One region of the Micromonospora chersina genome, then DNA from elsewhere that is predicted to be linked to it. Evidence: predicted binding sites of a transcription regulator. Region 1 holds the regulator's gene; the other holds the start of a gene.
The links. The regulator HrcA, encoded in region 1, represses chaperone genes, less so after heat shock. The targets are predictions, from matches to a motif close to GGTTNGCACNCTCNNNNNGAGNGTGCNAACC.
Positions count from the first base shown of each region.

Region 2: a site for HrcA is predicted at 2,818-2,848, ahead of groES (co-chaperone GroES). Genes of this name have one in related genera too.

Region 1 covers NZ_FMIB01000002.1:5,714,266-5,718,673, reverse strand. Annotated here, with positions in the region: gene GA0070603_RS26670 (16S rRNA (uracil(1498)-N(3))-methyltransferase) at 1-41, opposite strand, end outside; gene dnaJ (molecular chaperone DnaJ) at 43-1,185, opposite strand; gene hrcA (heat-inducible transcriptional repressor HrcA) at 1,260-2,282, opposite strand; gene GA0070603_RS32430 (DUF4870 domain-containing protein) at 2,513-3,178, shown strand; gene hemW (radical SAM family heme chaperone HemW) at 3,227-4,408, opposite strand, start outside.
Region 2 covers NZ_FMIB01000002.1:5,130,544-5,134,951, reverse strand. Annotated here, with positions in the region: gene GA0070603_RS23970 (molybdopterin-dependent oxidoreductase) at 1-530, opposite strand, end outside; gene groL (chaperonin GroEL) at 655-2,298, opposite strand; gene groES (co-chaperone GroES) at 2,369-2,683, opposite strand; partial or broken gene GA0070603_RS32730 (helix-turn-helix domain-containing protein) at 3,016-3,390, shown strand; gene GA0070603_RS32725 (DUF397 domain-containing protein) at 3,394-3,585, shown strand; gene GA0070603_RS23950 (THUMP-like domain-containing protein) at 3,629-4,408, shown strand, end outside.

The sequences.
Region 1 (4,408 bases):
CCGGTGGGCAGCGCCTCGACCAGGAACAGCGGCGCCGACACCTCAGGCGTGCCCGTTGAAGGCGTCGCGCATCCGGGAGAAGAAGCCGCCCTGCTTGCTCAGCTCGGCGACCTCCTCGCCCCGGGTCTTGGCGAAATCGCGCAGCATCCGCTCCTGGTCGGCGTCGAGCTTCGTCGGGGTCCGCACGTCGAGGTGGACGTAGAGGTCGCCCCGGCCGGTGCCGCGCAGGTGCGGCACGCCGCGGGCCCGCAGCCGCAGCGTGCTGCCCGGCTGGGTGCCCGGCTTGACGTCGACGGTCTCCTCGCTGTCCAGCGTCTTGATGGTCAGCCGGGTGCCGAGCGCGGCGGCGGTCATCGGCACGGTGACCCGGCAGTGCAGGTCGTCGCCCTTGCGGGAGTAGACGTCGTGCGGCCGCTCGTGGATCTCCACGTAGAGGTCGCCGGCGGTGCCGCCGCCCGGGCCCACCTCGCCCTGCTGGGCCAGCCGGATCCGCATGCCGTCCTCGACGCCCGCCGGGATCTTGACGGTGAGCGACCGGCGGGTGCGCACCCGGCCGTCGCCCGCGCAGGTGGGGCAGGGGTGCGGGATGGTGGTGCCGTAGCCCTGGCAGACGGTGCACGGCCGGGCGGAGACCACCTGGCCGAGGAAGGTCCGCTGCACCGACTGCACCTCGCCGCGACCGCCGCACGCCTCACAGGTGGCCAGGTGGGTGCCGGCCGCGGTGCCGGCGCCGGCGCAGGTGGTGCAGAGCACCGCGGTGTCGACGGTGATCGGCGCCTCGACGCCGAACGCCGTCTCGTTCAGGTCCAGCTCCAGCCGCAGGATCGCGTCGGCGCCCGGCCGGGTACGCGGCCGAGGGCCACGAGCGCCGCCCGCGGCGCCGCCGAAGAACGCGTCCATGATGTCCTGGAAGCCGACGAACGGGCCGGCGCCGCCCGGACCACCCGGACCCGCGCCCCCGCCGCCCGGGGCGAGCGGGTCGCCGCCCAGGTCGACGATCTGCCGTTTCCGATCGTCCGAGAGGACCTCGTACGCGGCGTTGATGTCCTTGAACTTCTCCTGTGCCTCCGGGTCCGGATTGACGTCCGGGTGGAACTGCCGCGCCAGCTTGCGGTAGGCGCGCTTGATCTCGTCGTCGGAGGCGTCCCGGCTCACGCCGAGAATGCCGTAGTAGTCCCTGGCCACTGCGTTCGGTGTCCTCATGTTTCGTCTCGCGTTGCGCCGGTCGTCGGCCGGAGCCGGCCGTCGGCCCTGACTGGTCAGTTCTGGGCCAGCAGTTCGCCCACGTAGCGTGCCACGGCCCTCACCGTGGCGATGGTGCCGGGGTAGTCCATCCGGGTCGGGCCGAGCACGCCGAGACCACCCACGATGGTGGCACCCGGGCCGTAGCCGGTGCTGACCACCGAGGCGGCGCGCAGGTTGTCGATCTCGTTCTCGTCGCCGATGAGCACCCGGGTGGTGCTCGGCTCGGCCTCCCCGATCAGCTTGAGCAGCACGACCTCCTCCTCGAGCGCCTCGAGGATCGGCCGCAGCGAGCCCTGGAAGTCGAGCAGGCCGCCCCGGGTGAGGTTGGCCGTGCCGGCCAGGGCGATGCGCTCCTCGTGCCGTTCGACCAGGGTCTCCAGCAGCACGGTGGAGAGCGTGGCCATGGCCGGGCGCAGCTGCGGCGTGGACTCGTCGACCAGGGCCTGCACCAGCGGCGGGGTGTCGGACAGCCGACTGCCGACGAGCTTCTCGTTGACCAGGCGGCGCAGGTCGGTCACGTCCTCGGCCGGGACCGGCCCGGGCATCTCGACCAGCCGCTGCTCGACCCGGCCGGTGTCGGCGATCATGACGACCATCAGCCGGGTGGTGGAGATCGGCACCAGCTCCAGGTGGCGCACCTTGGAGCGGGCGAGGCTCGGGTACTGCACCACGGCGACCTGTCGGGTGAGCTGTGCCAGCAGCCGGACGGTGCGGTGCACCACGTCGTCGAGGTCGACCGCGCCGACCAGGAAGCGCTCGATGGCCCGGCGCTCGGCCGGGCTGAGCGGCTTGACCCGGGAGAGCCGGTCGACGAACAGCCGGTAGCCGCGGTCGGTGGGCACCCGGCCGGCACTGGTGTGCGGCTGCCGGATGTAGCCCTCCTCCTCCAGCACCGCCATGTCGTTGCGCACGGTCGCCGGGGAGACGCCCAGCTGGTGGCGCTCGACCAGGGCCTTGCTGCCGACCGGCTCCTGCGTGGCGACGTAGTCCTCGACGATCGCGCGCAGCACGGCGAGCTTGCGGTCGTCGAGACCCATCTCCCCACCTCCTGACGCACCTCGTCGCACCGGCGCGGGGCGTCCGCCGGGCGTCTGGCACTCGACTGTAGCGAGTGCCAGTCTACGTCGGCGTGCCCGCCGACGCGATGATCAGCGACGCACCTCCGGTGCGGCCCGCCGCACATCCGGCCCGCCAGGGCCGAACAGCCGGACATCCCGGGCGATCCCGCTCTGGTGCGCCCTTGCCACCGGGACCTACCGTGACGGCCATGACTGAACCTCCTCGCCCTCCCGGAGCGGGGGACTCCGGCGCCCCGCCGCCGGAGGCGACCCCGCCGTCGGCACCGTACGGCTCGTCGTCGGCGGACGAGCCCCCCACCGCACCACTGTCCGGGGCACCGGCGCCGGGCGGCTATCCCCCGCCCGGTGGCTATCCGCCGCCTCCCGGCGGCCAGCCGCCGTCGGGCGGTTACCCGCCCCCGGGCGGCTACCCTCCGCCGGGTGGCTACCCCCCGCCGGGCGGCTACGGCGCGCCGGGCGCCGGCTACCCGGGCGGCGGCGCGTACGGTGCGCCCGCCGGCTACGCCAACAACGACGACAAGACCTGGTCGCTCATCGCGCACTTCGGCGGCCCGGTGGGTGTCGTGGTCGGCGGCAGCCTGCTCGGCTGGGTGGCGCCGCTCATCGCGTTCTCCGCCAAGGGCCAGCAGTCCCCCACCGTGCGCGCGCACGCGGTCGCCGCGCTGAACTTCCAGATCACCTGGGTCATCGCGACGCTGATCAGCTTCGTGCTGGCCGTGGTCACCTGCGGCCTGCTGTTCTTCATCCCGATCATCGTCGCCCTGATCCCGATCATCTTCGGCATCATCGGCGGCGTGAAGGCCACCGAGGGCGTCCTCTACCGCTACCCGATGACCTACACGTTCGTGAAGTGACCGACCCGGCCGGCCCACGGGCCGGCCGGGACCCGGCGCGTCAGGCGATCAGGGCAGCAGGTCGCGCACGACCGCGTCGGCGAGCAGCCGGCCGCGCAGGGTGAGCACCGCCCGGCCGGCGGCGTACGCCTCGGCATCCAGCAGGCCGTCGGCCCGGGCCCGCTCGGCGCCCGCCCGACCCGCCTCGTCGAGCCCGGACAGCGGCAGCCCGGTGGCGAGCCGCAGCCGCAGCATCACGTCCTCCATGTGCGCCTCGTCCGGCGTGAGCACCTCCCGGGCCAGGCCGGGCGACTCCCCGGCGGCCAGCCGCTGGGCGTACGCCGTCGGGTGCTTGACGTTCCACCAGCGCACCCCGCCGACGTGGCTGTGCGCCCCCGGGCCGAGGCCCCACCAGTCGGCGCCCGTCCAGTAGAGCAGGTTGTGCCGGCACCGGGCCGCCTCGGAGCGCGCCCAGTTGGAGACCTCGTACCAGGAGAAGCCGGCCGCGCCGAGGGCGGCCTCAGCGGCCAGGTAGCGGTCCGCCGCCACGTCGTCACTGGGGTACGGCAGCTCGCCGCGCCGCATCCGGGCGGCAAGCCGCGTGCCGTCCTCCACGATGAGGGCGTACGCGCTGACGTGGTCCACCCCCGCCGCCACCACCTGGTCCAGGGAGGCGGCGAAGTCCTCGGCGCTCTCCCCCGGCGTGCCGTAGATCAGGTCCAGGTTCACGTGGTCGAAGCCGGCGTCGCGGGCCTCCAGCGCGGCGGCGGTGGCCCGGCCGGCGCTGTGCTGCCGGTCGAGGATCGCCAGCACCCCGGGCGCCGCGGACTGCATGCCCAGCGAGATCCGCGTGTAGCCGGCGGCCCGCAGCGTCCTGAGCGACTCCGGGGTGACCGTCTCGGGGTTGGCCTCCGTGGTCACCTCGGCGCCGGCGGCCAGTCCCCAGGTGCGGTCGATGCCGTCGAGGATCCGGGCCAGGTCGTCGGCGGGGAGCAGCGTGGGCGTGCCGCCGCCCACGAAGACGGTGTCCACCCGGGGCGGCGGGGTGTCGCCCAGCACCCGGCCGGCGAGGGCCAGCTCGGCCAGCACGGTGTCGGCGTACGTCTCGCGGCTCGCGCCGCCGCCCAGCTCGGCCGCCGTGTAGGTGTTGAAGTCGCAGTAGCCGCACCGGCTGGCGCAGAACGGGACGTGCACGTACACGCCGAAGCCGCGCGCGCCGACGGCGCGGCGGGCGGCAGCGGGCAGCGCCCC
Region 2 (4,408 bases), 580 kb from region 1:
GGCGACGGCGACGGGGCCCGAGACGGCGTATGCGACGGCGACGCGGATGGCGCGCCGGGCGCCGGCGTGCCGGCCGAGGCCGGTGACGTGACGTCACTGGCCAACGGGCCCGCCACGAAGGCCCAGAGGGTGACCGCCCCCAGCCCGCCGCCGACCAGGGAGGGCAGCGCGTCGTAGGCGTCCGCGCCGGCCCGGGTCAGCGCGGCGGCCACCCCGAGGGCGCCGAACGCGGCGATGCCGGCCAGGCCGAGCCACAGCCGGCGGGCGGCCAGCACGCCGAGCAGCGCCGCGATCGCCGCCAGCAGCACCGACGTGCCGACCAGCAGGGCGACCTTGTCGTACGTGCCGAAGACCGCGATGGCGAACTGCTTGAGCGGCTCGGGCACCGCGTCGACCACCAGCCCGCCGACCGCGATCAGCGGCGCGGAGCGGGGGCCGGTGAAGACGGCCACCGGTTCGGCCACGCCGATCGCGACGGCCGCGGCGGTGACCCCGGCCAGCGCGGCTCGACCGCGCGACATGCTGCTCACGGCGACAAGTGTCGTCGCTCGGAGCGGGCGGTCGCCAACCCCGTCAGCGTTCCGTAAGCAGATACGGGTCAGGGCACACCCCGTGGTGGCGGTGTGCCCTGACGTCAGGCCGTACGGCGCGGGATCAGAAGCCCGGGCCGTGCTGGTGGCCGTGCCCGTGACCGTGGCCGTGACCGGCGGCGGCCGGCTCGGCCTTCTCCGGCTTCTCCACCACGAGGCTCTCGGTGGTGAGCAGCAGGCCGGCGATCGACGCCGCGTTGGAGACCGCGTTGCGGGTCACCTTCACCGGGTCGAGGATGCCGGACCGGACCAGGTCGACGTACTCGCCGTTGGCGGCGTTGAGGCCGTTGCCCCACTCCTGGCCGGCGACCTTCTGCACCACCACGTAGCCGTCGTGGCCGGCGTTCTGGGCGATCCAGCGCAGCGGCTCGACGAGCGCCTTGCGCACGATCGAGACGCCGACCTTCTCGTCACCGGTGAAGCCCAGGTCGTCGTCGAGCACCGGCAGGATCTGGGCCAGGGCGGCGCCGCCACCCGGGACCGTGCCCTCCTCGACCGCGGCCTTGGTCGCCGAGATGGCGTCCTCGATGCGGTGCTTGCGCTCCTTCATCTCGACCTCGGTGGCCGCGCCGGCCTTGATCACCGCGATGCCACCGGAGAGCTTCGCCAGCCGCTCGGCCAGCTTCTCCCGGTCCCACTCGGAGTCCGAGGCCTCGATCTCCTTGCGGATCTGGGCGACCCGGTCGGCGACCTCGGCGGACTGGCCGCCGCCGTCGACGACGGTGGTGTTCTCCTTGTCGACCACGACGCGACGGGCGGTGCCGAGCACCTCCAGGCCGACCTGGTCGAGCTTGTAGCCCAGCTCCGGGGCGACCAGCTCGGCGCCGGTCAGGATCGCCATGTCCTGGAGCATCGCCTTGCGGCGGTCGCCGAAGCCGGGGGCCTTCACGGCGCAGACCTTGATGGTCTTGCGGATCGCGTTGACCACCAGCGTGGACAGGGCCTGGCCCTCGACGTCCTCGGCGATGATGAGCAGCGGCTTGTTGTTCTGGAGGACCTTCTCCAGCAGCGGCAGCAGCTCCTCGATCGCCGAGATCTTCTGCGTGGTGATCAGGATGTACGGGTCCTCCAGGACCGCCTCCTGCGCCTCCACGTCGGTGACGAAGTTCGGCGAGATGAAGCCCTTGTCGAACTGGAGACCCTCGGTCACCTCCAGCTCGGTGGTGAGGGCGGAGCCCTCCTCGACGGTGATGACACCGTCGCGGCCGACCCGCTCCATGGCCTCGGCGATCAGCTCGCCGATGGTGGCGTCCTGCGCGGAGATCGTCGCGACGTGCGCGATCGACTCCTTGTCGGCCACCTCGACGGCCCGGCCGAGCAGCGCCTCGGAGACCTTGGCGGCCGCCGCGTCGATGCCCCGCTTGAGGCCGGTCGGGTTGGCCCCGGCCGCCACGTTGCGCAGGCCCTCGCGGACCATGGCCTGGGCCAGCACGGTCGCGGTGGTGGTCCCGTCGCCGGCGACGTCGTTGGTCTTGGTCGCCACCTCCTTGACCAGCTGCGCGCCGAGGTTCTCGTACGGGTTGGTGAGCTCGATCTCCTTGGCGATCGTCACGCCGTCGTTGGTGATCGTGGGCGCACCAAACTTCTTGTCCAGGACGACGTTGCGCCCGCGCGGGCCGAGAGTGACCTTGACCGCGTCCGCGAGGGCGTTGACACCGTGCTCCAGCAGGTGCCGGGCGTCGTCCGAGAAGCTCAGGATCTTCGCCATCTGTATCCCTTCGAAGCGACGTTGCCCCGGCCCGGCGAGCCGGACCGGGGCAACGACACTGATCGGTTGCTTACTTCTCGATGACCGCGAGGACGTCGCGGGCGGAGAGCACCAGGTACTCCTCGCCGGCGTACTTGACCTCGGTGCCGCCGTACTTCGAGTAGAGGACGGTGTCGCCGACCTTGACGTCGATCGGCACGCGGTTGCCCTTGTCGTCGATCCGGCCCGGGCCGACAGCGAGGACGGTGCCCTCCTGCGGCTTCTCCTTGGCGGTGTCGGGGATCACGATGCCCGAGGCGGTGGTGGTCTCGGCCTCGTTCGCCTGGACCACGATGCGGTCCTCGAGCGGCTTGATCGCAACCTTGGTCGCGGTAGTCACGGGCATACCCTCCTGGGGTACTTGGTGTCGTTGCCGGTCGGCGCGCCGACCGGCGTCAATCTGCCACATGCCACCGGGCGGGGCCGTCGTCGCGGGTGCCGGTCCGCCTGGCGTTCAACCCCCGGACACCAGGGCCCGGGCGTTGGCACCCTCAGGGTGAGAGTGCTAATCGCAGGTTATTCCTCGGCTAGCACTCCGTCAAGGAGAGTGCCAGCGCGCCGCCTCCCCGTGTCGCCACAGTTCCGCCACACGTCACCGCAACATGCCCGGAACGTCTCGACGCACCGTGACCGGATCCCTACCGTTCGGGGCCGTAGCCGTCGAGGAGGGAGGGCCGGATGACCCAGGTGCCGACGTTGACGTTCCTGCGCGAGCAGCTCCGGCGGGCGCGGCAGGCGCGCGGGCTCAGCCAGGAGGAGCTGGGCAAGCTGGTGAACTATTCGTCGTCGCAGGTGAGCGCGGTGGAGACCGGCGACCGCCCGGTCCGGCCCGACTACCTGGCCCGCGTCGACGGGGTGCTCGACACCGGCGGCCTCTTCGCCACCATGCTGCAGCTGATCCGGTTCCACGCCGCGCCCGACTGGTTCCGTCCCTGGGAGGAGATCGAGCGCGAGGCCACCTCCCTCCGCTGGTACGGCCCTACCGCGATTCCCGGCCTGCTCCAGACCGAAGCGTATGCGCGGGCGATGCTGGCTGATCGAGGAAGTGGTGACGACATGGACCTGAGCCGCGCCGCCTGGCGCAAGGCGTCACGCAGCAACGCCAACGGCGGCGCGTGCGTCGAGGTCGCCGACAACCTGCCGGGCGTGGTCGCCGTCCGGGACAGCAAGGACCCGAGCGGCCCGGTGCTCACCTTCGACCCGGCGAGCTGGCGCGCCTTCGTCGTCGCCACCCCCACCTTCCGCTGACACCACCGTCCGGGCCGACCGGCGCGGCCGGGAGAATGCACCGGTGGACCTGGAACAGTTCGCTGCCCTGCGTACCCCCGAGGGGTCGGCCGCGCTCGACGCGGCGGCCCGGGTGGCCGGCGGCGACCCGCTGACGGCGGCGGCCGCGCTCCGCTCCGCCGGAGTGCCGGCGGGGCTCGCGGCGGCGGCGCTGACCCAGGCGGAGCTGCGCCGCCGCGCGGCCGGCAAGTTCGGCCCGGCGGCGAGCGGCATGTTCCTCACGCGGGCGGGCCTGGAGCAGGCCACCCGGGGGGTCGTCGCGCGGCGCCGGGCGGAACGCCTGCGCGCCGCGGGCGTCGCCACCCTCGCCGACCTGGGTTGCGGCCTCGGGGCAGACGCGCTCGCGGCGGCCCGCGCCGGCATCCGGGTGTACGGCGTGGAGGCCGACCCGCTGACCGCCGCCATGGCGGCCGCGAACGCCGAGGCCGCCGGGCTGGCCGACCTGTTCACGGTGGAGTGCGGGGACGCGACGGCGTTCGACGTGACCCGGGTCGACGGGGTCTTCTGTGACCCGGCCCGGCGGAAGGCCGGCACCGGCCGGCGGATCTTCGACCCGAACGCCTACTCGCCGCCCTGGGACTTCGTCACCGGCCTGGCCGAGCGGGTGCCGCACACGGTGGTGAAGGTGGCGCCGGGGTTGGACCACGCGCTGATCCCGGCGGGCGCCGAGGCGGAGTGGGTGAGCGTCGACGGCGACCTGGTCGAGGCGGCGCTGTGGTGCGGCGCGCTGGCCGAGATGGCCCGCCGGGCCACCGTGCTCCGGGGAGACACCGCGCACGTGCTG